DNA from 3 places in the Georgenia wangjunii genome. Region 2 is predicted to be linked to each of the others. Evidence: riboswitches for the same ligand, from Rfam matches in the RefSeq annotation. Region 2 holds a riboswitch; each other region holds the start of a gene.
What was found. Region 2 has a riboswitch for S-adenosylmethionine ahead of V2J63_RS07070 (O-succinylhomoserine sulfhydrylase). Riboswitches for the same ligand answer to the same signal wherever they lie in the genome.

Region 1: it holds a riboswitch for S-adenosylmethionine, as region 2 does, so the genes downstream of both, V2J63_RS03960 (LLM class oxidoreductase) here and V2J63_RS07070 (O-succinylhomoserine sulfhydrylase) in region 2, are expected to answer to the same signal.
Region 3: it holds a riboswitch for S-adenosylmethionine, as region 2 does, so the genes downstream of both, V2J63_RS03265 (methylenetetrahydrofolate reductase) here and V2J63_RS07070 (O-succinylhomoserine sulfhydrylase) in region 2, are expected to answer to the same signal.

Annotation. Positions count from the first base shown of each region.
Region 1 covers NZ_JAZGON010000002.1:11,427-18,783, forward strand. Annotated here, with positions in the region: gene V2J63_RS03935 (hypothetical protein) at 1-344, shown strand, start outside; gene V2J63_RS03940 (helicase HerA-like domain-containing protein) at 583-2,529, opposite strand; gene V2J63_RS03945 (Rieske (2Fe-2S) protein) at 2,640-3,113, opposite strand; gene V2J63_RS03950 (hypothetical protein) at 3,202-3,624, shown strand; gene V2J63_RS03955 (flavin reductase family protein) at 3,634-4,173, opposite strand; SAM riboswitch class IV at 4,531-4,652, shown strand; gene V2J63_RS03960 (LLM class oxidoreductase) at 4,933-6,003, shown strand; gene V2J63_RS03965 (LLM class flavin-dependent oxidoreductase) at 6,073-6,906, shown strand; gene V2J63_RS03970 (gluconokinase) at 6,923-7,357, opposite strand, start outside.
Region 2 covers NZ_JAZGON010000003.1:212,692-220,048, reverse strand. Annotated here, with positions in the region: gene V2J63_RS07075 (beta-N-acetylglucosaminidase domain-containing protein) at 1-2,733, opposite strand, end outside; gene V2J63_RS07070 (O-succinylhomoserine sulfhydrylase) at 2,886-4,280, opposite strand; SAM riboswitch class I at 4,289-4,398, opposite strand; gene V2J63_RS07065 (dicarboxylate/amino acid:cation symporter) at 4,611-6,086, opposite strand; gene V2J63_RS07060 (hypothetical protein) at 6,820-7,098, shown strand.
Region 3 covers NZ_JAZGON010000001.1:717,175-724,531, forward strand. Annotated here, with positions in the region: gene hrpA (ATP-dependent RNA helicase HrpA) at 1-2,385, opposite strand, end outside; gene V2J63_RS03255 (hypothetical protein) at 2,524-2,856, opposite strand; gene V2J63_RS03260 (endonuclease/exonuclease/phosphatase family protein) at 3,170-4,177, shown strand; SAM riboswitch class I at 4,285-4,377, shown strand; gene V2J63_RS03265 (methylenetetrahydrofolate reductase) at 4,413-5,351, shown strand; gene metE (5-methyltetrahydropteroyltriglutamate--homocysteine S-methyltransferase) at 5,359-7,357, shown strand, end outside.

The DNA of each region.
Region 1 (7,357 bases), on a different contig from region 2:
ACTTCGAGCTCGTCGAGGCCCGGACCGACGGCAACGGTCAGGTCGGTGGGTTGTTCGAGGACGGGTCGGCCATCGGCATCACGTTCAAGGTCACGCCCGGTACCGGCCTCGTCCTCGCCGACGGCATCGACCTCGAGCCCTACGAGCCGATGAGCCTTGACGGCTTCGACGCTCGCGTCCACGCCGGCCCCGACGACGTCGACGTGCGCGCGCTGAGTCTCGACGCGACCTGCGCGGGCCTCGTCTCGACCTACCACCTCGAGCCGGCCGAGGTCACCGACACCCAGCGCGACTTCATCGTCGGCGTCCTGGCCGGGCGCGTCCTCACGACTGGCTGCTCGTAGCCGAACGGCAGCCCACACCCACCAGGGCGGTGGCGCAGGTTCGCCGGTCGGGAGGCACGGGACGACCAGCCCGTTCCCGACCCGGGTGCACCGCGGTCGCCCTCAGGCGGTGTCTTCGCGGACCGAGACCGGCCGGCGCGATGCCCGGCCCGGACGGCGTGGGACGGGCCTGGGCCTGGGCCTGAGGCGCCGGGCGCGTGCAGCCGCGTGCCGCACCCGCTCGGCCCGGTGCAGGACGTCAGCGGCGCCGGCGGGTACCGAAGATCGTCCGCGTGATCTCCCGCCCGAGCTGGGTCCCCGCGGAGGAGAGTAAGCTGTCCAGGGCCGTGCGCCCGGTGGGCCGCCGCGCGGACCCGTCCCGCGACGTCCGCCGGGTGGACGCGCGGTCCTCCCGCGCGAGCTTCTCCTGCAGGTCGCGCAGCTCCTTGTCCCGCGCGGCGCGCTCGGCCTCGGCGCGCGCCTCGGCGGCCTCCGCGGCGACCTCGGCCTCCTGGCGGGCGACGCGCGCGGCCAGGAGCTCGTACGCTGACTCGTTGTCCACCGCGGTGCCGTACCGTGCCGCGAGGTCCGAGGCCGCGATGACGCCGTCGACGGTGGCGCGGGCGGCGGGCGCCATCGACGAGCGTGGTGCGCGCACCCGGGTCCAGGCGACCGGTGTCGGGACGCCCGTCTCGGACAGGACCGTGACGACGGCCTCGCCCGTCCCGACCGACGTGAGCGTCTCCTCGAGGTCGTACGGGGAGGTGGGGAAGGTCCGCGCGGCCTCACGCAGGGCCGCGGCGTCCTTGGGGGTGAACGCCCGCAGCGCGTGCTGGATGCGGGCGCCGAGCTGGGCCAGGACGTCGGCCGGTACGTCCTTGGGCACCTGGGTGACGAAGACGATGCCCACGCCCTTGGACCGGATGAGCCGCACCGTCTGGGTCACCTGGTCGAGGAAGTCCTTCGAGGCCCCGGAGAAGAGCAGGTGCGCCTCGTCGAAGAAGAAGACGAGCTTGGGCTTGTCGAGGTCGCCCACCTCGGGCAGGGAGGCATAGAGGTCCGCCAGCAGCCACATGACGAACGTAGAGAACAGGCCCGGCCGGTCCTGGAGGGCCGGGAGCTGGAGCGCCGAGATGACGCCGCGACCATCGGCGGCGGTGCGGATGAGGTCGTGCGTGGAGAAGGCGGGCTCACCGAAGAACACGTCCGCGCCCTGCGCCTGGAGCGCCGCTATCTCGCGGAGGATGACGCCTGCGGTGGCCGTGGAGATCCCGCCGATGTCCTTGAGCTCGGGCTTGCCGTCGTCGGAGGTGAGGTAGGAGATCGTCGCGCGCAGGTCCTTGAGGTCGAGGAGCGCCAGCCCCTGCTCGTCCGCCCAGTGGAAGATGAGCGCGAGGCTCGACTCCTGGGTGTCGTTGAGCCCGAGGACCTTCGCCAGGAGCAGGGGCCCGAAGTCGGTGACCGTCGTGCGGATCGGCACCCCGTCGCCGACGCCGCCGAGGCTGAGGAGCTCGGTGGGGAACGCCGTCGGCGACCACTCCTGCCCGATGCCCACAGTGCGGGCGAGGAGGGCGTCCCCGCCCGGCCCCGGCTCGGCGAGTCCGGTGAGGTCGCCCTTGACGTCCGTGAGGAAGACTGGCACGCCCTGCTCCGAGAGGCCCTCGGCGAGGACCTGGAGGGTGCGGGTCTTGCCCGTGCCGGTCGCGCCCGCGACGAGGCCGTGACGGTTGAGCGTGCCGAGCGGGATGCCCACCTGGGCGCCGGGCACGGGGGCACCGTCCTCGACGAGGGCGCCGATCGGGAGCACGCCGTCACCTGGGGGGTAGCCGGCCGCTACCGCACGGGCGTGCTCCGAGAGGGCCGCGGCGACGACGGGCGTCCCGGCGGTGAGCACGTCCGCCGGCTCAGCCGCACCGGGCGCATCTGTCGCCGGTGCGTCTACCGTGCGCTGCGCGTCCGTCCGCCCACGGTCATGCGCTGGCGGCCGTTCGTCAGCCACCTCCGCCACCGTCGCCGGCTCGGGGTGCGGGACGCCAGCAGCGAGGGCGGCGTCGAGCGCGGCCTGCGCGGCCTCCGCTCGCGCTGCAGCCGCCTCGGCGACCGCCTGGGCGGCCTCGGCCCGCAGGCGCGCGATCTCAGCGGGGGAGGCCGGTGGAGCGCCTGTGGGCGGCGCGCTGGCGGGCGCGGATGGTGCGTCGTCGGCCATGCAGCGATCCTAGGTGCGCGCCCGCCGTGGTCGGGTCGAGCGCTCGGCGTCCCGGCGCCGCGACGTCCCGTCGCTCCGGTGGTCCGGCCGGCGGCCTCGGTGGTCGCGCGTCAGCTCGCGACGACGCCTCCGTCGCGGACCTCGACGGACACCGCGGGCAGGGGGTCCTCGGCCGGCCCGCGCAGGGCGTCACCGGTGGCGAGGTCGAACTCCGAGCCGTGGCACGGGCACCGCAGCGTCCCGTCCTCGGGGGTGACGACGCACCCTTGGTGCGTGCAGATCGCGCTGAAGGCCACGACCTCGCCCTGCGACGGCTGCGCGACGAGGATCTCGGCGCCGTCCGGCGTCGTCACCGCCACGGCCCCGCCGACGGGGACGTCGGCGAGCGCGACGAGCGGCTCGGCGCCCGACGGTGCGGGGGAGCCGCTGCCTCCGGACGGCGCGGACGAGCCGCCCCCCTCGGACGGTGGCGCGCTGCCGCCCGTCGGACCGGGCGTCCCGCCGTCGGCGCCGCAGGCGGCAAGCGTGACGAGCCCGGCGGCGGACCCCGCGCCGAGGAGCACGGCCCGGCGGCTGGGACACATCGGCGATTGTGCGGACAACGTCGCGTCCATGGTGGGAACGTACAACGTGCGGCGCGTGCCGTACACAGCCGAGGAGAGAGGGATCGCCATGCCGAGCTCAGCTGCCGAGGCCCGCCCACCCGGCGCCGCCGTGCCCGAGCCGCGCTCCTCGACCGTCCTGCGCTGGCTCACGGCCGCCGGCGTGCTCGTCTCCGCCGTCGTCCACCTCTACCTCTACCTCGACGGGTTCGACGCCATCGAGATCATCGGGCCGCTCTTCCTCCTCAACGGGGTGGCGGGGATCGTCATCGGCCTCGCCCTGCTCGTCTGGCGCCACCCGGTGTGGCTCGTGGCCGCTGTGGGCTTCTCCGCGGCAACGGCGCTCGCGTTCCTCGTCTCGACGACCGTGGGGCTCTTCGGCGTGCGGGAGCCGTTCTGGGGCGTGTCCCAGACGACGGCGCTCGTGGCCGAGCTCGTCGGGCTCGTCTGCGGGGCGCTGCTCCTCGCGCGGTGGTGGCGGCGTCGCCGCTGAGCGTCGTCCCTACGAGAGCGTCGTCGCGTCGTCGAGCCGGTAGTACGTGCGGTTCGTGTAGACGAGCGGGTTGCGCACCTCGGACTGCTGCGCCAGGACGGCGCGGACCGTGATGAGCAGGCTGTCGCCCACGGGAATGCGCTCCTCGATGACGCCGCGCACCCACGCCGTCGTCCCCCGCAGGATGGGCTCCCCGGTCGGCAGCGGCGCCCACCGGACCCCGTCGAAGCGGTCGACGCCGCGCGCCGCGAAGCGGGCGGCGACGTCCCGCTGGTCCTCGGCGAGGAAGTTGACGACGACGCTGTCCGCCTGCTCGAGCGCCGGTCGCGAGGACGACGTCGCCGCGAGCGAGAACGCGAGGACCGGGGGCGCGGCGGAGACGGAGATGACGGAGGTCGCGGTGAACCCGACCGGACCGTCCGGGCCGCGCAGGGTGACGACGCCGACCCCAGCCGGGTGGTGGCGGAAGACCCCCTTGAAGTCCGCGGCGCTGATCTCGCGGTAGTCCGGCTGCACGGTGTGCAGCCCCACGGCGTGCTCGGCGCTCATGCCACGCTCCGATCGGTCTCGACTACATCTGTCTATGACAACGCTGGGGGTGCGCCGCCATTCCCGGCGGGCGGTCGCGCGCGCCGAACGGGTCGTCGGTCGAGCGGGTTCGTGACCCATCGATGTCCCTTGAGCCGGACCGTACGCGGCGGCTCGCCGCTGTCGCGACGCGGGGTCGGCCGTCTCGCCAGGGGAGACGCAGACCACCGCTGCGTCCACTCATCTCGACATGTGAGAGGAGATCGGGCTGGGCGCGGCTGGTCGCGCGGACCTCTGCCACGTCTCGCGCGGCGGAACCTGAGACGCGCCCGACCGATTGTTGACATGTGAAGCATGTCTCCTCTAGCGTCTGCCCCAGGTTCAGAGCACCAGTGCGCTACTCGCGCAAAGCCCCGGCTTGCTGGTCGACAACCCCGCACGTGCGCGGGGTGCCCCGGGTGATGACCTGGCCTCACGAATGGCGTGAGGCAACGCTGCGCACCTCTGGTGCACGAGCACGAAGGAAGCAGGACGACCATGAGCACGCACCCGAGCCCCAGGTTGAGCCCCATCTCGCCTCGCTGCTCCATGCGCATGTGTTGTCGTCCCTGTATGTCGGTCTGACGACGTACCCAGCGATGCCCCGGCGCACCCCGCGCTGACGCATCACCGCTGACGAGGCCCCGGCGCGGGCGAGTGGCACGCGCGCCCCGGGACGACCTGCGGCAGCACTCCTTCTTGCGCGCGCTGCGCGACGACACCAGATGGACACGTGCCCCCATGACTGTTGCCTACCTCCCTGCCCGGCCCACCGACTCCGCCCGCACGACCCTCGGCCTCGACCTCACCGGCCTCGGCGCCGACCCGGGGAGCAGCTCCCTCGGTGTCGACCTGCCCGTCGAGAAGGCGAACCTCGCCCGCCTCGCCTCCTACACTCGCGCCGCGCACGAGGGCGGCGTCGCGTTCGTCGCGCTCGACGAGCAGTTCCGCCTGCGCTCCGACCGAGCCGTGCGCCGGGACGCATGGCTCGACCCGGTCGTGGCGGCCAGGCGCATCAGCCCGCACGCCCGTTCGGCGGGCCTCGTCTCGAGCGTCCCGCTCCGGCAGGCCGACCCGGGCGCCCTCGCCGGTGAGCTCGCGCAGATGGCGGGACCTGCCGGGACGTGGGCGGGGCTACAAGTGAGCGCCGGTACCGCGCGGGCGGACGCCGTCGCCGACGTCCTCGACCACGTGAGCCGCTCGCTCGGCCGGACGCGGCCGGGGTCCCGCCCCGTCGCCCGCCCGAGGGTCGTCGTGCCGCTGCGCTCCGAGGCGGACATCGAGCTGGCGGGCTCCGTCGCCGACGTCGTGCGGGTGCGCGAGCGCGACCTCAGCTGGGCGCGGGAGCTGCGCTACGCCGTCCGCGCGACGTCCCGCGCCGCCGGGCGCGGTGACGTCAGCGTGCTCGTCGACCTCCACACCGTCATCTCGGCCGACCGCGGCGCCGCGGAGGCACGGGCCGGGCTCGTCGCGGACATCGCCGGCGAGCACCCGTCGTGGGCGGGCGCGCTCGAGGCGGTCGGGACGGCCGAGGACGTCGTCGAGACGATGGAGCGGTGGATCACGGCGGGTGCGGCCGACGGGTTCGTCATCCTGCCGGGCTCGGTGCCCGCGGACGTCGCCGCCCTCCTGCGCGAGGTGGTGCCGGGCCTGCGCGCCCGTGGCCTCCTCGCCGAGGCCGCGGCGCCCGCCGCGGCGCCCGCGCGTCCCGCGGTTGACGGTGCCCGGAAGCCGCAGGCCCGCCGTGCGCCCGTCCGCGTCGTCCGGCCGCCGAGCCAGGCGGCCCGCACCCTCGCGGCGCGCCCGGCCTGAACGGACCGCGGGCGGGAGGGGCACCCGGGGGCCTGGTTCGCACGCGTCCCCGGGACTAGCCTCGGACGCATGAAGTTCGGCTTCGTGGCGAGCTGCGGCGGCACCGACGACATCCTCGAGATGGCCGTCGAGGCCGAGCGCTGCGGCTGGGACGGCTTCTTCACGTGGGACGGGATCACGATCGGCGCCCACGAGACCTTCGATCCCTGGGCGGTCCTCGGTGCCGTCGCCGTCCGGACGCGCACGATCCGCATCGGGGCCATGGTCTTCTCCCTGCCCCGGCGCAAGCCGTGGGAGGTGGCCCGCCAGGCCCTGACGGTCGACCACCTCTCGGGTGGGCGGCTCGTCCTGCCGGTCGGCCTCGGTGCGGTGGACGACGGCGGCTACAGCCGCGTCTCCGGGGAGGTGACCGACCGCCGCGCCCGCGCCGAGCGGCTCGACGAGACCCTCGCGTTCCTCGCGCAGGCGTGGACTGGGGAGACCTTCAGCCACGGCGGTGCGCACTACCGGGCCGAGGACATGATGTTCCGCCCGCTGCCCGTCCAGCGCCCGCGCATCCCCGTCTGGGTCGTCGCGGCCTGGCCGTCCGAGCGCTCGATGAGCCGGGCCGCCGCCTGGGACGGCGTGATCCCTCAGCCGCGGGGGCAGGCGATGGAGCAGCTCACGCCGGCCGACCTCGCGGCGATGGTGGCGTGGGTCGGGCAGCGCCGTGGCGGTGACGCCGGATCCTTCGACGTCGTCGTCGAGGGCGAGCTGCCGGAGGGTCGTGCGGCGGCTCGGGAGCACGTCCGCGCGCTCGCCGCGGCAGGTGCGACGTGGTGGGTCGACTCGTACTGGGACCTCGAGCACGAGACCCCGCAGACGCTCCTCGACCGCATCCGGCAGGGGCCGCCCGTCACGTGAGCGACCGGGTGCGCCCTCAGGGCGCGACGAGCGCGGCGTAGAGCTCCGCGTACCGGCGTCCGCGCCCGGCGTAGTACTCCGCCCGGTCGGGCACGGGCGCCGACGTCGTCCCCGTCGTCACTCTCGCGCGCGGCGTTCCCGGCGCGAGGGACGCGAGGGCGATGAGCGCCGTGCCGTGGAGCGTCGAACGCTTGATCGTCACAGGGGAGACCGGCGCGCCGAGAGCGTCGGCCAGCACCTGGAGCCAGGTGGGGAAGTCCTGGGTGACGCGACCGCCCGCCAGGATCCGCTCAGGCGCCCCGGCGACGGCGGCGAGCTCGGCAGCGACCCGGGCGTAGGACAGCGCGACACCCTCCATCGTCGCCCGGAAGAGCGCCGGGCCCGCCGTCGCTGCGGTGACGTCCGCGAGGACGGCCCGCGCACCGGCGGCCCAGCCGGTGCTGCGCTCCCC
Region 2 (7,357 bases):
GGCGTCGTAGGCGAAGACGGTCGCCTGCTCCGGCACACCCGGGACGATCGCGATGACGTCCGCCTCGTCCGATGGCGTGCCGTACCCGGCGATGCCCTCGCGCTGGTAGATCCCCACCGTGCCACTCAGCCCGACGGCGATCGGGTGGTCGGCGCCCGTGATCTCGACGTCGGTGGAGTTGAACGCGAGGTTGGGTGCGTCCGCCATGGCCATGTCGTCGTAGACGAAGTGCTCCCACGCGGCGACCGGGACGTCGACGTCGCGGAACTTCGTCCCGACGTCACCGGAGGAGACGGACTCCGAGACCACGACCGCCGCCTTGCCCGCGGCATCCTCGGTCGTCACCTCCGGCGCGACCCCGACCTCGACGGGATACCCGAGGAAGGCCAGGCGCGCGGCCGTCGCCAGGTCGCCGGCGGCGTCCGCCGTCGAGAGGCCACCGGGCGGGCCGACGACGAGGAGCACCGGGTCGGGGCTCCCCACGGTGATGCGCACCGTCCCGGAGGCGACCGCCGTCCCCTCCGCGTCGGTGGCGACCGCGTAGAGGCTCGGCATGCCCTCGGGCACGCCCTGCCACGTCACCTCGTACGGCGCCGCCGTGTCGACGGCGATCTCCTCGACACCGGCGTAGAAGGCCACCTCGGCCACCTCGACGTCGCCCGCACGCACCCGCGCGGCGAGCGCGATGTCGTCGCCGGCGTCGAACGTGGCACCTGCCTGCGGTGCCGTGAGGACGACGAGCTCGCTCGCCTCCCGCGCCCAGGCGAGGAAGGCCGCCATGATCCCGCCACTGACCTCGACGTCGAGGTCGTCGGCCCGCGCGGCCGCGTCCTCGAGGACCTGGCGCTGCTGCCAGGCGGTCGTCTCCTCCCCCGCTGCGTCGGCGAGGAGGGAGGCGACGGCGGCCACGCCCGCCTCGCCGTATGCGCCGACCTTGTCCATCCACGGCTCGATCTCGTCGACGAGCTCCGCGTCCGCCCCGGCGCGCAGCGCGTCCGGCACGTCCGCCATGGCCTGGAGGTACTCGGTGAGGGCCGTGGCAGCGGCAGCGACGTCGCCGTCGTCCTCCCACGCCTCCGTGAACGCGGCGACGCGCCCGGCGAGCTCGGGGTTGGCGGGGTGGCCGATGTCGGAGGCGTAGTTGTTCTCGGCGAAGATGCGCAGCGCCTCGACCGTCTCCCCGCCCACGAGCGCGAGCGCGGCGTCCCAGGACGCGTCCGGGTCGTAGCCGGCCGGGTTCCACAGGTAGTCGTGGACCGTCGCGAGCGGGACCTGCGAGGCGCGCGCCTGGTTCATCGGGTTGGCGGAGAAGCCGAGGACGCCGAGATCCCCGAGGTCGGCGTCGCGGCCGATGAGCGGACCCATGAACAGCCGCGCCTGCGCGAAGTCGTTGACCGGGTAGTTGTCCCAGATCGCCAGGGGGTGCGCCCACAGCGCGACGGCCTCGGTGGTCGCCTCCGCGGTGATCGTGTCCGAGACGACCTCCGGGCCGGTCCAGTAGACGACGACGTCGGCGGGCACGTCGGCGGCGAAGGTCGTCTTGTAGTCCGACTCGCCCGTGCCCGAGTACTCGGTGGGCACGGTGAGCAGCGGCAGCGCCTCAGGGCGGGCTGCGACGAACTCGTCGAGGACGGTCGTGAGGAGATCCGCCTGAGCAGCAGCCGCGGGGCTCGCGGCGCCCGCGTAGGCGGCGACGTCCGCGGCGCAGTCGAGCTCGAGGTCGATGTCGTCGTAGAAGATCCCGAACTGGCGCACGCCGATGTCCCACATCGCGTCCATCTTGCCGAGGAGCGCGTCGACGTCGTCGGGGTCGGAGTAGCAGATGTCCTGACCCGGGGAGATCGTGAAGATGAGCGAGACCATCTCCGCCTCGGAGGCCGCGACGAGCTCGGCGATCTCCGCGCGCTCGGCGGGCGGATAGGGCTCGCGCCACTGCTCGAGGTGGTACGGGTCGTCCTTGGGGGCGTAGACGTAGCTGTTGCCCTTGACGTCGCCGAGGAAGTCGACGACGTCGAGCCGGTCGGCGTGCGACCACGGCTCGCCGTAGAAGCCCTCGATGACGCCACGCAGGCCGAGCTCCGGCCAGTCGCGCACGGAGCCGAGGGGGACGACGGCAGCGGGCTCGGCGGGCGTGGCTAGCTGGCGCAGCGTCTGGAGGCCGTGGAAGGCGCCGGCTGCGTCGGACCCCGCGACGACGGTCGCCGGGATCGGGCCGAGCGCCCCGACGGCGAGCGCGTAACCCTCCGCGACGGCCGGGTCCACCGGCGTCGTACCGAGCACCCCCAGGGCGGCCGTGGCCTCGGCCGAGGGGGCGTCGGCGACCGCGAGGACGAACGCCGTCCCCGGCGTCTCCCCCAGCGGGATCTCCTCGATGCTCTCCGCGCCGAGCTCGGTGAGGACGGCGCGCGCCTCCGCCGTGACGCGCGGGTCCACGTCACCGGCGAGGACGAGGGTGACGGCGTCGGGCACGGGGACCGTGCCGGCCGTGAGCGCGACCTCCCGAGGCTTCGGCACGAGGCGCTCGGCCGGGCCGAGGTCCGGCTGGGTGAGTCGGGAAGGGGTGAGGGCGGTCGGTGCCGCGAGGCCGGTCGTGGCCGCCGGGCGTGCCGGCACCCCACCGACGACCGTCGCCCCAGGTGGTGCCAGCGGTGCGGGCGCCGCCGCGGCCGCACCCGGCAGGGCGCACGCGAGGAGCGCGGTGAGGGGAACGGCGAGCCGACGGACGGGGCGCATGGTGCCTCCTGTGACGAGCATCACGTGGTGGGCGCGACGCTACGGACGCGCACCGACATCGTCAATGCCCGGTCAGCCCGTCACACCTCTGCATGATCACGAGCGGACGGGGGTGCGGGCGGACAGGGTGCCGCCGGGGCGGGCGGGCTGCGCTAGCCGACGAACTCGAGGGCGGCGGCGCGGGTGGCGTCCGCCGTCGCCACCTCCGCCACCGCCGGCGTGCTGGCGGGCGGCGAGGCGAGCGCCGCCGCGGCGGCCTGGGCGCTACCACCGGGCCGCGAGCGCTGCGCGGACGCCAGGGCCTGGGCGAGGTCGGCCTGGAGGTCCGCGACGTCCTCCAGCCCCACCGAGAGCCGCACGGTGGCGTTCGAGATCCCCACGGCCGCGCGGCCGTCCGGGCCGATCTTGCGGTGCGTCGTCGTCGCGGGGTGCGTGACCATCGACTTGGCGTCGCCGAGGTTGTTGGAGATGAGGACGATCTCCAGCGCGTCGAGGAACGCGAAGGTGGCCGCCTGGTCCGCCGGTGCCGCGCCGTCGCCCGGCGCGGCGAGGTCGAACGTGACGACCGTCCCGCCGCCGCTCATCTGCGAGCGAGCGAGCTCGGACTGGGGGTGGGAGTCGAGGAACGGGTAGTAGACGCGCGACACCGCGGGCAACGACTCCAGCCACGTCGCGAGCTCGAGCGCCGCCGCGGTCTGGGCGCGCACGCGCAGCGGCATCGTCTCGAGGCCCTTGAGGAGCACCCACGCGTTGAAGGGGCTGAGCGTGGGCCCGGTGTTGCGCAGGATGAGCTGGAGCGGTCCCTCGATGAACTCCTTGGTCCCGAGGATCGCGCCGCCCATGACCCGGCCCTGGCCGTCGATGTGCTTCGTCGCGGAGTAGACGACGACGTCGGCGCCCTGCGTGATCGGCCGCTGCAGGATGGGCGTGGCGAAGACGTTGTCGATGACGACGACGGCTCCCGCCGCGTGGGCCAGCTCGCTCACCCGCCGGACGTCGACGATGTCCTGCATGGGGTTCGACGGCGTCTCGAAGAAGACGACGTCCGCCGGCGTGGCCAGGGCCTCCTCCCACGACTCGATGCGGTGGGCGTCGACGTAGTCGGTACGCACCCCCCACTTGGCGAAGACGTCCTCGAAGAGGGTGAGCGTCGAGCCGAACAGGGCCCGGGCCGCCACCACGCGCGAGCCACCGCGCACGAGCGCGGCCAGCGTGCTGAAAACCGCGGACATGCCGGTGGACGTGGCGTAGCAGGCCTCGGCCCCCTCGAGCGCGCGCAGACGCTCCTCGAAGGTCGAGACGGTCGGGTTCTCGTACCGGGAGTACGTGAACCGGTCCACCTCGCCGAGGAACGCCGCCTCGGCGTCGGCGGCGCGCTCGTAGACGTAGCCCTGGGTGAGGAACATGGGCTCGGACGTCTCGTGGAAGTCGCTGCGCGCGTGCCCGGCGTGGACCGCCCGGGTCTGCGGGCCCCAGCTCGGCGGCGGCTCGGGGTAGGAGCCGGGCCCCGGACAGCCGGATCCTGCGGGGTTGAGTGCGTCAGTCATCGTGCGTCCCTCCATCGGTCCTGGCGGGAGCACCCACGCGGCGGGCCCGAGCGACTCGGGTCCATCGGGGTTGCTGCAGCTTCGACGAGCCAGGTCTCTCGGCTGCTCTGGATGGTGGTTCGGATGGTAACCGGGTCCGATGGCGGAAGCCAAGTACCACCCCCGCGTTGCCCACGTGGCGGGACGCCGGGTCCGCGACGGCAGCGCGGCGCCCGGGACCGCGACGAGGGCCGCCAGGATCACCTGGCGGCCCTCGTCGTGGGGAGCGTGCCCCGCCGGCTGCCCCGAGCCGCGCTCAGCAGCGGCGAGGAGCAACGGCGAGGAGGAGGCTCAGCGCGCGGTGGCGAGCTGCTCCCCCGCGGTGCGCTCCGCCTCCGACCCGGAGACGACCTCCGGGCCCTCCGCGGCGGTCGCGGCCACGTCGGCCGCGTCGTCGTCGTCCACGAAGAGGTTCTCCGAGTTGGCCGAGTGGTACTTGTCGAGGTCGAGGATGCCCTCGCGCTTGGCGACGATGAGCGGCACGAGAGCCTGGCCGGCCACGTTGGTGGCGGTGCGGCCCATGTCGAGGATCGGGTCGATGGCGAGCAGCAGGCCCACGCCCGCGAGCGGCAGCCCGAGGGTGGACAGCGTGAGGGTGAGCATGACGATCGCGCCGGTGAGGCCGGCGGTCGCCGCCGACCCGACGACAGAGACGAACGCGATGAGCAGGTAGTCGGTGATGCTCAGCTCGACGCCGAAGAACTGGGCGACGAAGATCGCCGCGAGCGCCGGGTAGATCGCGGCGCACCCGTCCATCTTCGTCGTCGCGCCGAGCGGCACCGCGAAGGACGCGTACGAGCGCGGCACGCCGAGGTTGCGCTCCACCACGCGCTCCGTCAGGGGCAGCGTGCCGATCGAGGAGCGCGAGACGAAGCCGAGCTGGATCGCAGGCCAGGCGCCACGGAAGTAGCGCATGACGGGCAGGCCGTTCGCACGCAGGATCACCGGGTAGACGACGAGGACGACGAGCGCGAGACCCACGTAGACGGCGATGGCGAACGTCCCGAGCGGCAGGAGCGAGTCCCAGCCGTACGCGACGATCGCGTTGCCGATGAGGCCGAGGGTGCCGAGCGGGGCGAGGCGGATGACCCACCACAGGACCTTCTGGATGATCGCGAGGAGCGACCGGTTGAAGGAGAGGAACGGCTCGGCCTTGCTGCCCACGCGCAGGGCCGCGATCCCGACGACGAGCGCGAGGACGACGATCTGGAGGACGCTGAAGCTCACCGAGGTGCTGACGCCGGAGATGACGCCGTCGTCGCCGGTGCTCAGGCGGCTGTTCGTCGCGAGCCCGAGGAAGTTGGCGGGGACGAGGCCCTGGATGAAGTCGAGCCAGCTGCCGGTGCTGCTGGGCTCGCTCGCGGCGGCCTCCGAGACCGTCGTGTTCTCGCCCGGGCGCAGGACGAGACCGAGGCCGATCCCGATGGCGACCGAGACGAGCGCGGTGATGGCGAACCACAGGAGCGTCTGACCGGCGAGGCGCGCCCCGTTGGCCACACCGCGCAGGTTCGCGATCGAGGCGACGATCGCCGTGAACACGAGCGGCGGGACGATCGCCCGCAGGAGGCTGACGAACGTCGAGCCGATCGTGCTCAGCGTGACCTCGAGGCCGTTCGGCTGCCCGTCGGCCGTGTCGCCGATCTCGAGGGCGAGCCACCCGAGCAGGACGCCGACGACGAGCGCAAGGATGATCTGGACGCTGAAGGACGGCAGGCGCAGCCGGCGGCGCTGGGCGCTCGGCTCGGTAGCGGTGGATGGGGTGGACACAGGTGCTGCCTTTCTGACAGGGCGTGCGGCGGCGCGCGCCGGGGGCGCTGCGGTGACGCGGCTGAGGAGGTCCCGTCGCGCCCGTGACGCCGGGCGAGGATGCGGGGAGGGGACGCCGGCGGGGCCGGGCGTCGGTGCGGGAGCTGGGGAGGGGCTCAGGGCCGGGCGGTGCGCCGGGCTACTGCCCCGACCGCGCGCACGCGGTCACACGCCTGCTGGGTCAGACCCGGCAGGCGCGCAGACAACACAGCGCGCTCGCCTGACGTCGGAGGTCGACGACGGGGCGCACAGTGAGGTTCCAGCGGTTGAGCACGCACACTCCATGGGTACGGGGCGGCTCCGATCGCCGTCCGCCTCGGACCATAGCGGACGAGCGGTGGCGGCGGAAGCACGGGCGGCGCAGATCACACCCCGAGGCGTGGACGGCGAGCGCACCGGGTGGTGGCTGCGCGCCGGGCGTGGTCGACTTCCACCCGTGAGCGCCCGCACGCTGCCCCTGCCCGCCGCCGCCGCGTTCGAGCTGGTCACCGACCTCTCCCGGCACGGCGAGTGGATCCCCCTCACGCGCATGGACGTGCCCGAGCACCCCCTCCGGGTCGGCGACGACGTCGTCACCCCGACCGCCCCCCTCCTCCTCGACCCCCCCCCCCCCCCCCCCCCCCCCCCCCCCCCCCCCCCCCCCCCCCCCCCCCCCCCCCCCCCCCCCACGACCGCCCTCGTCCTCGTCGACCGGATGACCGTCGCACGCCTCGACCCGCCCGCCGGCGGCACCGATGGCGTCGCCGTCCTGCGCAAGTCCGGGCCGCTCCTCCTCGGCGTCGCCCGGATCACCGTCCACGGGGTCGACGACTCCCGTGCCCGCGTCCGGTGGGACGAGGACGTGTGGCTCCGCGGCCCCGTACCGCGTGCCGTGACCCGAGTCGTCCTCGCGCCGTTCCTCGACGCCATGGGGGCGCTCGCCCTCTGGCGCATCGCACGCTCTTTAAAGTCCGACGCCGCACCAAAAACCTGAGTCCATACCAACGTCTAGACCTGCGTCTAGACATTGGTCTAGAAACGGCCGTCGGATCCTCCACGGGGGCTCTGGGAGCCTTTTACGGGTCCGCGAGCGGGATAGCGTCAGTGCCTGACCCCGTCGGGGCGCAGGCGCGGATCTCCGGGCCTGTGCCGAAGTGGCGGGCGTCACGACAATTGCTTAACCGCGATGCCCAACAACGGCTCCCGGCGCACATGTTTCATAGGGAGAAACTTTTCCTTGGAGCGGCGCACCG
Region 3 (7,357 bases), on a different contig from region 2:
CGGCCAGACGACGAACCGGGTGCCGCGGGCCCCGGCGTAGTCGCGGCGGCGCTCGTCGTAGCTGCCGAGGTTCGAGAGCAGACCCACGAGGAGCGACTGGTGGAGCGCGTCCGCGCTCGCGGCATCGCTCGAGCGACCGACGGCGACGGCGGCGGCCGCGGGGTCCTCGCCGACCTCCTCGGGGTGGGGCAGGGCGAGGGGGCGCATCGTCAGGCCGAGGGGCTTGGCGAGCTGGCGGAGCTGGGCGACGACGTCCTGCCACTCCCGCACGCGCAGGTAGTTGAGGTACTCCGCCCGGCACATCCGGCGGAACGCGGAGCCGGACAGGTCGCGCTGCTGGGTGCGCAGGTAGCGCCAGAGGTTGAGGTAGGACAGGAAGTCCGACGTGGTGTCGGCGAACCGGCGGTGCTTCGCGTCCGCGGCCTGCTGGTGCTCCGTCGGGCGCTCGCGCACGTCCTGGACGCTCAGCGCGGCGACGATGATCATCACCTCTGCCGCGCAACCGTTCGTCTGCGCCTCGAGCAGCATCCGCCCGAGCCGCGGGTCGATGGGAAGCTGGGCGAGCTGGCGGCCGACGTCGGTGAGCCGGGTCCCGCCCGCTGCCCCGGCAGACGGACCCGCCATCGCCCCCGTGGTCCGCCCGGCGGGGCCGGACGGGGCGTCGGTCGCATCCGCGCCGTCGGGGGCCTGGGTGCCCTCGGGGGCCCGCTCGAGGGCGCCGATTTCGTGGAGGAGCTGGACGCCGTCGCGGATCGCACGCGTCTCGGGCGGGTCGACGAACCCGAAGCGCTCGACGTCCCCGAGGCCGAGCGCAGTCATCTGGAGGATGACCGCGGCCAGCGACGTCCGCAGGATCTCCGGCTCGGTGTACTCGGGGCGGGACTCGAAGTCCGAGCGGGCGTACAGGCGGATGGCGATGCCGTCCGCGACGCGGCCGCACCGCCCTGAGCGCTGGTTCGCGCTCGCCTGCGAGATCGGCTCGATCGGCAGCCGCTGGACCTTCGTGCGGTTCGAGTAGCGGGAGATGCGCGCCGTCCCGGGGTCGACGACGTAGCGGATGCCCGGCACGGTCAACGACGTCTCGGCCACGTTCGTCGCGAGGACGACGCGCCGGACGGCGTGCGGCTCGAAGACGCGGTGCTGCTCGGCCGCCGAGAGGCGGGCGTAGAGGGGAATGACCTGGACGGCCGACGGCGGGTGCGCGCCACCCTCGTCCGGGGCGACGTACCGGGCGCCGAGGTGCTCGGCGAGCGCCACGTGGGTGTCCCGGATCTCGCGCTCGCCGGAGAGGAAGACGAGGACGTCACCGGACCCCTCGGCGACGAGCTCGTCGACGGCTTGGCAGATGGCCGTCGGCTGGTCGAGGTTGTCCGCGGGCGGGACGGTGACGCCCACGTCCGTCCCGTCCTCCTCGGTGTCCTCGGTGTCCGGGACGAGCGGGCGGTAGCGGATCTCCACCGGGTAGGTGCGCCCGGAGACCTCGACGACGGGCGCCGGGCGCAGGAGCGGACCCTCGCGGCGGGCGCCCTCGCGCACGCCGAAGTGCTCCGCGAACCGGGCCGAGTCGATCGTCGCCGACGTGATGATGACCTTGAGGTCGGGGCGGTCGGGGAGGAGGCGGGCGAGGTAGCCGAGGATGAAGTCGATGTTGAGGGACCGCTCGTGCGCCTCGTCGACGATGATCGTGTCGTACCGGCGAAGGAGCGGGTCGCGCTGGATCTCGGCGAGGAGGATGCCGTCGGTCATGAGCTTGACGAGGGTCGTCGGCCCCACCTCGTCGGTGAAGCGCACCTGGTAGCCGACGGCGCCGCCCATGCTCACGCCGAGCTCGTCCGCGATGCGCTCGGCGACCGTGCGCGCGGCGATGCGCCGCGGCTGGGTGTGGCCGATGGTCCCGGTGATGCCCCGGCCGAGCTCGAGGCAGATCTTGGGGATCTGGGTGGTCTTTCCCGAGCCCGTCTCGCCCGCGACGATGACGACCTGGTTCTCCGCGATCGCCCGGGCGATGTTCTCCCGGCGGGCGGAGACCGGCAGCTCCTCGGGATAGGTGATGACGGGCAGGGCGGCGCGGCGAGCGGCGAGCTGCTCCTCGCTCGGCGGACGGAAGCCGCGGCGCCCTGACCGCTGCCCGCGCGGAGGGTCGGTGCCCGCGCCGCGGAGCCTCGCGGGCTGCGTGCGGGAGGACTGCGCGCGGGTCTCTTCGGTCCTGACGGCGCCGCTCTCGTCCTCGGCGGTGGCGCGAGGGCCGGACGCGGGACCGCCCGCCCTGCCCCGGCCGCGTCCGCGGCGCCGACCGCGAGGCGAACCCGGCCCGCGCGGGACACCGCCGTCGGGAGAGCCGCCGACGGGCGGCGCCGCCGGCTCTGCACCCTCGTCGTGGCTCACGGTCGACCATTCTCGCCGATGGCCACCCCGGCTGGCACACCCGCCGCGCACGTGGCCTCCGAAGGACCGGCGGGCGCCGGTCGGCGCGCGGCCGCCGGCGCTCCCCGACCGGCGGACGCGGGGTGCGTGCGTGTCGTGTCAGGCGGCGGGTCCCGGCGTGGCGAGGGGCGCGCCGGCGGACCGGCGACCGGGACGCGCCGCGGCGCTCAGCGCCCCGCGGGTCAGGTAGGTCGTGAGCCACGCGGTGTCCATGAGCGACGGGGTGATGCTCCGCGGGGCCGGGGCGCTCACCGTCGGGGCGTGGATGAGGCCGCTCTCTCCGGCGAGCACCCGCCGGTCGATCTCCGCGGCCAGCTCGACGAGGCGCCTGCCGAGGTCGGCATGAGGCATGTGGCTGCCCACGTCCGCTGCGAGCGCCGTGGCCCACTCCTGCTCCAGCACGTCGCTGGGTACGTCCCTCCACGAAGTCATCGAGCACCTCCACCTCGTCGGGGCCTGCCCGTCGCTCGACGGCCTGGCCCCTCGTCACCGAAGCCGGGACGCCCCGCACTGCGTCCGCAGACGCGGCGCGAGCGCCGTGGGGAACGCGCTGGGCTCGGGAGCCGTGGCACGCTCCATACCGATCCTTGCCCTACCCGTGACGTGGTCTCACGGGTTCTCATTGTGGTTCTCACGCGCGGGCAGCCGCAATAGATCAAAGTCGAGAACCGCCGGCGTCTCCCCGGTGCCGGCGCCGGGGAGACGCCGGCCACGACGACCCATCCGCGTACGGGAGGATGGAGGCGTGGGAAGAGTCGTGGGATGGGCGGTGACGCTCCTGCTCGCCGTCGCGGCCGTCATCTCGCTCGACCCCGCGCGCGTCGGGCTCTCGACCGTCGTCCCGGTCGCGCAGGTCCTCCCTTTCCGCACCGTCCTCGCGGCGGCGTTCGTCCTCGCCGGGCTCGCCCTGCTGCTCGCCGCCCTCGCCGGCGCCCTCCGCCGCCGCGGCGGGACGAGGCGCACGGTGCTCGCCGCTGTGCTCCTCCTCGTCGGAGCCGGGCACGGCTGGGTCACGCTCGACCGCGGCGTGACGAACGATGGCGCGCTCGGCGCGGAGCCCGGCGCGGCTGACATCACGGTGCTCACCCTCAACACCTACGGCGGCGCGTCGAGCGCGGAGGAGGTCGCCGTGGCCGCCGTCGACGTCGGTGCCGACGTCCTCACCCTCCCCGAGACGGCCGCCGACGACGCCGCGCGCGTGGCCGCCCTCATCGCCTCCTCCGGAGGCCCCACGTTCCAGGTGTTCGTCCGCACGAGCGGCGGCTGGGACGCCCGCTCGACGGCGCTGCTCGTCAGCGAGCGGCTCGGCCGCTACGCGGAGGCCGAAGGGCCGGGCACGACGCTCGGGTCCGTCCGGGCGGAGCCCGTCGACGGCGCGGGGCCCGTCCTCGTCGCCGTCCACCCCGTCGCGCCCGTGGCGGAGGCGATGGAGGAGTGGGAGGCGGACCTCGAGGCCGTCATGGAGGTGTGCCGCGCGACGCCCGGGGTCATCGTCGCGGGCGACTTCAACGCCACGCTCGACCACGGACCGATGCGCGACGCAGGGGCGTGCGTCGACGGCGCCGTCGCCGCGGGCGTCGGGGGTGTGGCGACGTGGCCGGCGCGGCTTCCCGCGCTCGTCGGCACGACGATCGACCACGTGCTCGTCGACGGCGGTGCGTTCGACGTCGTCGACGGAGCGGTCCTCGAGGTGGGCGGGAGCGACCACCGCGCCGTCGCGGTGCGGATGGCGCCCCGGCCCGCCGCACGCTGAGCCGCACCACCTCGACGCCGCCGTGCCCGCGGGCTGGTCCTCCGGCCGCCGTCGTCTCGTCAGGTGGACGGTCATTGATCGCGGGACGGAACGCCGCCACGATCGCACCACCATCCAGAGCGGCTGAGAGTCCTGGCTCATCGACGCCGCAGCAACCCCCCGTCCCCGGGTGAGGGTGCTTCCGCCAGGTTCGATGGGGGAGTCGACGTCTGTGAGCACCGCTAGCCTCGTGAACGTGCCGACCGCGCGTCCGACCGTCTCGTTCGAGCTCTACCCGCCACGCACCGCCACCGGTGCCGCGGCCGCCTGGGAGACCGTCGAGCGCCTCGCCGGCGCGGCCCCGGACTTCTTCTCCGTCACGTACGGGGCGTCCGGCTCGTCGCGCCGGGCCTCGCGCGACGTCGTCCAGCGGATCCTCGCCGAGACGTCCGTGACGCCGATCGCCCACCTCACGTGCGTGGGCAGCTCGCGCGCCGAGCTGGCGCGGCTCGTCGCCGACCTCCTCGACGACGGCGTGCGGGACTTCCTCGCGCTGCGCGGCGACCCGCCGCAGGGTGAACCCGAGTGGGTGCCACGGCCCGACGGGCTCAACCGCGCGAGCGAGCTCGTCGCCCTCATCCGGCAGGTGGAGGAGGCGCGCCTCGGGCCCGCCGGCGGGGTGAGCATCGCCGTGGCCGCGTACCCGAGCGGCACGACCCACTCCCGCTCCCAGGACGTCCGGGCGCTGCGCGAGAAGCAGGACGCCGGGGCGGACTTCGCCATCACGCAGGTCTTTTACGACGCCGGCGCCTACGTCGACCTGTGCACGGAGGCCCGCGCGGCGGGCGTCCACCTGCCGATCGTCGCCGGCGTCATCCCCGCGACCGACCCCGGACGCCTCACGCGGCTCGCCGAGCTCACGGGCGTCGACGTGCCGCCCGCGCTCCTCGACGCCCTCGCCGTCGAGGACCCGGCGCTCCGCCACGAGCGTGGGATCGCCGCGACGCTGCGTCTCATCGATGCCGTCCTCGCCGCCGGCGCCCCCGGCCTGCACATCTACACGTTCAACCAGCACCGCCCGGCGCTCGACGTCATCGAGCACCTGCGCCGCCGCATCCCGACGTCGCACGACGACGCGTGGCCGTCCCCGGCACCCGTGTACCCGCCCCTGCCCCAGCCCGCCCCCACCGCGTGAGGACCTCATGACCGACACGACGATCCCCAACCTGCCGACGGCGACGATCCTCGGCTACCCGCGCATCGGACCCGACCGCGAGCTCAAGCGCGCGACCGAGTCGTTCTGGGCCGGCCGGTCCGAGGTCGACGACCTCGAGGCCGCCGCCGCCGAGCTGCGCCGGGCCACGCGAGCCCGGCTCGTCGGTCTGGGGCTGGGCCGTGACGACGCCTCCATCCCGAGCGACTTCTCCTACTACGACCAGGTCCTCGACACCGCGACGACGCTCGGCGCGGTCCCGCCCCGGTTCGCCCGCGAGCTCGACGCCGAGGGGCGCCTGGACCTCGCGGGGTACTTCACCGTCGCGCGCGGCGAGGGGGAGCGCGCGCCGCTGGAGATGACGAAGTGGTTCGACTCCAACTACCACTACCTCGTCCCGGAGATCAGTCCGGAGACCGGGTTCCGCCTCGCGGACGACCGCGTCGTGCAGCTCTTCCTCGAGGCCGCGGGCGAGGGCATCACGACCCGCCCGACGATCGTCGGCCCGGTGACGTTCCTTCTCCTGAGCAAGGCCGTCGGGGCCACGCCCGCCGCGGACGGTGCCGCCCCGGTGGTCCCCGCCCCCGAGGGCTTCGACCCGCTCGACCGCCTCGAGGACGTCCTGCCCGTCTACGCCGAGCTGCTCCGCGCCCTCAGCCAGGCCGGCGCGCCGTGGGTCCAGCTCGAGGAGCCCGCCCTCGCCGTCGACACGTGGGACGTGCCACGCGAGCGCGTCCTCGCCGCGACGGCCCGCGCGTACGAGGCGCTGTCCGTCGAGCTGCGCCGCCCCGAGCGGCCCGCCATCTTCGTGCCCGTCTCCTACGGCGCGGCCGACGACGCCCTCGCGGTGCTGGGCGCCACCGACGTCGAGGCCGTCGGCATCGACCTCGTGCGCGGGGACGTTCCGGCACCGGAGGTCCTCGAGACCCTCCGCACGACGATCGTCGTCGCCGGCGTCGTCGACGGGCGCAACGTGTGGCGCGCGGACCTCGACTCCGCGCTCGGCACCCTCGAGCGCCTCGCCGCGGGCCTGCGCCCTGACGCCGTCGCCGAGGGGTGGCTCGCCGTGGCGACCTCGACCTCCCTCCAGCACGTCCCGCACGACGTGGCCGCGGAGCCCAACCTCAGCGACGAGCTGCGCAGCTGGCTGGCCTTCGCCGACCAGAAGGTCGGCGAGGTGAGCACGCTCGCGACCGGCCTCAGCGCGGGACGCGACGCCGTCGCCGACGCGCTCTCCGACGCCGCGCACGCGCGCCGTACCCGGCTCGAGCACTCCGGCGTCACCCGCCCCGACGTCCGTGAGCGCGCCGCCGCCCTCGGCGAGGACGACTACCGGCGCAGCGACTTCGCCGCCCGGACCGAGGCGCAGAACCGCGTCCTCGACCTCCCCCCGCTCCCGACGACGACGATCGGCTCCTTCCCGCAGACGCCGGAGATCCGCCGGGCGCGCGCCGCGCACCGCAAGGGGCAGCTGAGCGCCGAGGAGTACACGGACGAGATGCGCGCGGAGATCCGGCGCGTCGTCGAGCTCCAGGAGGAGATCGGCCTCGACGTCCTCGTGCACGGGGAGCCTGAGCGCAACGACATGGTGCAGTACTTCGCCGAGAACCTCGACGGGTTCGCGGTGACGGAGAACGGCTGGGTGCAGTCCTACGGCACCCGGTGCACGCGGCCGTCGCTGCTGTGGGGCGACGTCACGCGTCCCGCCCCCATCACCGTGGAGTGGGCCACCTACGCGGCGTCGCTCACGGCGAAGCCGGTCAAGGGGATGCTCACCGGACCCGTGACGATCCTCGCGTGGTCCTTCGTCCGCGACGACCAGCCGCTCGCGGACACCGCCACGCAGGTGGCGCTCGCGCTGCGCGAGGAGGTGAGTGACCTCGAGGCGGCAGGAATCGGCATCATCCAGGTCGACGAGCCCGCGCTGCGCGAGCTGCTGCCGCTGCGGGCGGCGGACCAGCCCGCGTACCTCGACTGGTCGGTCGGGT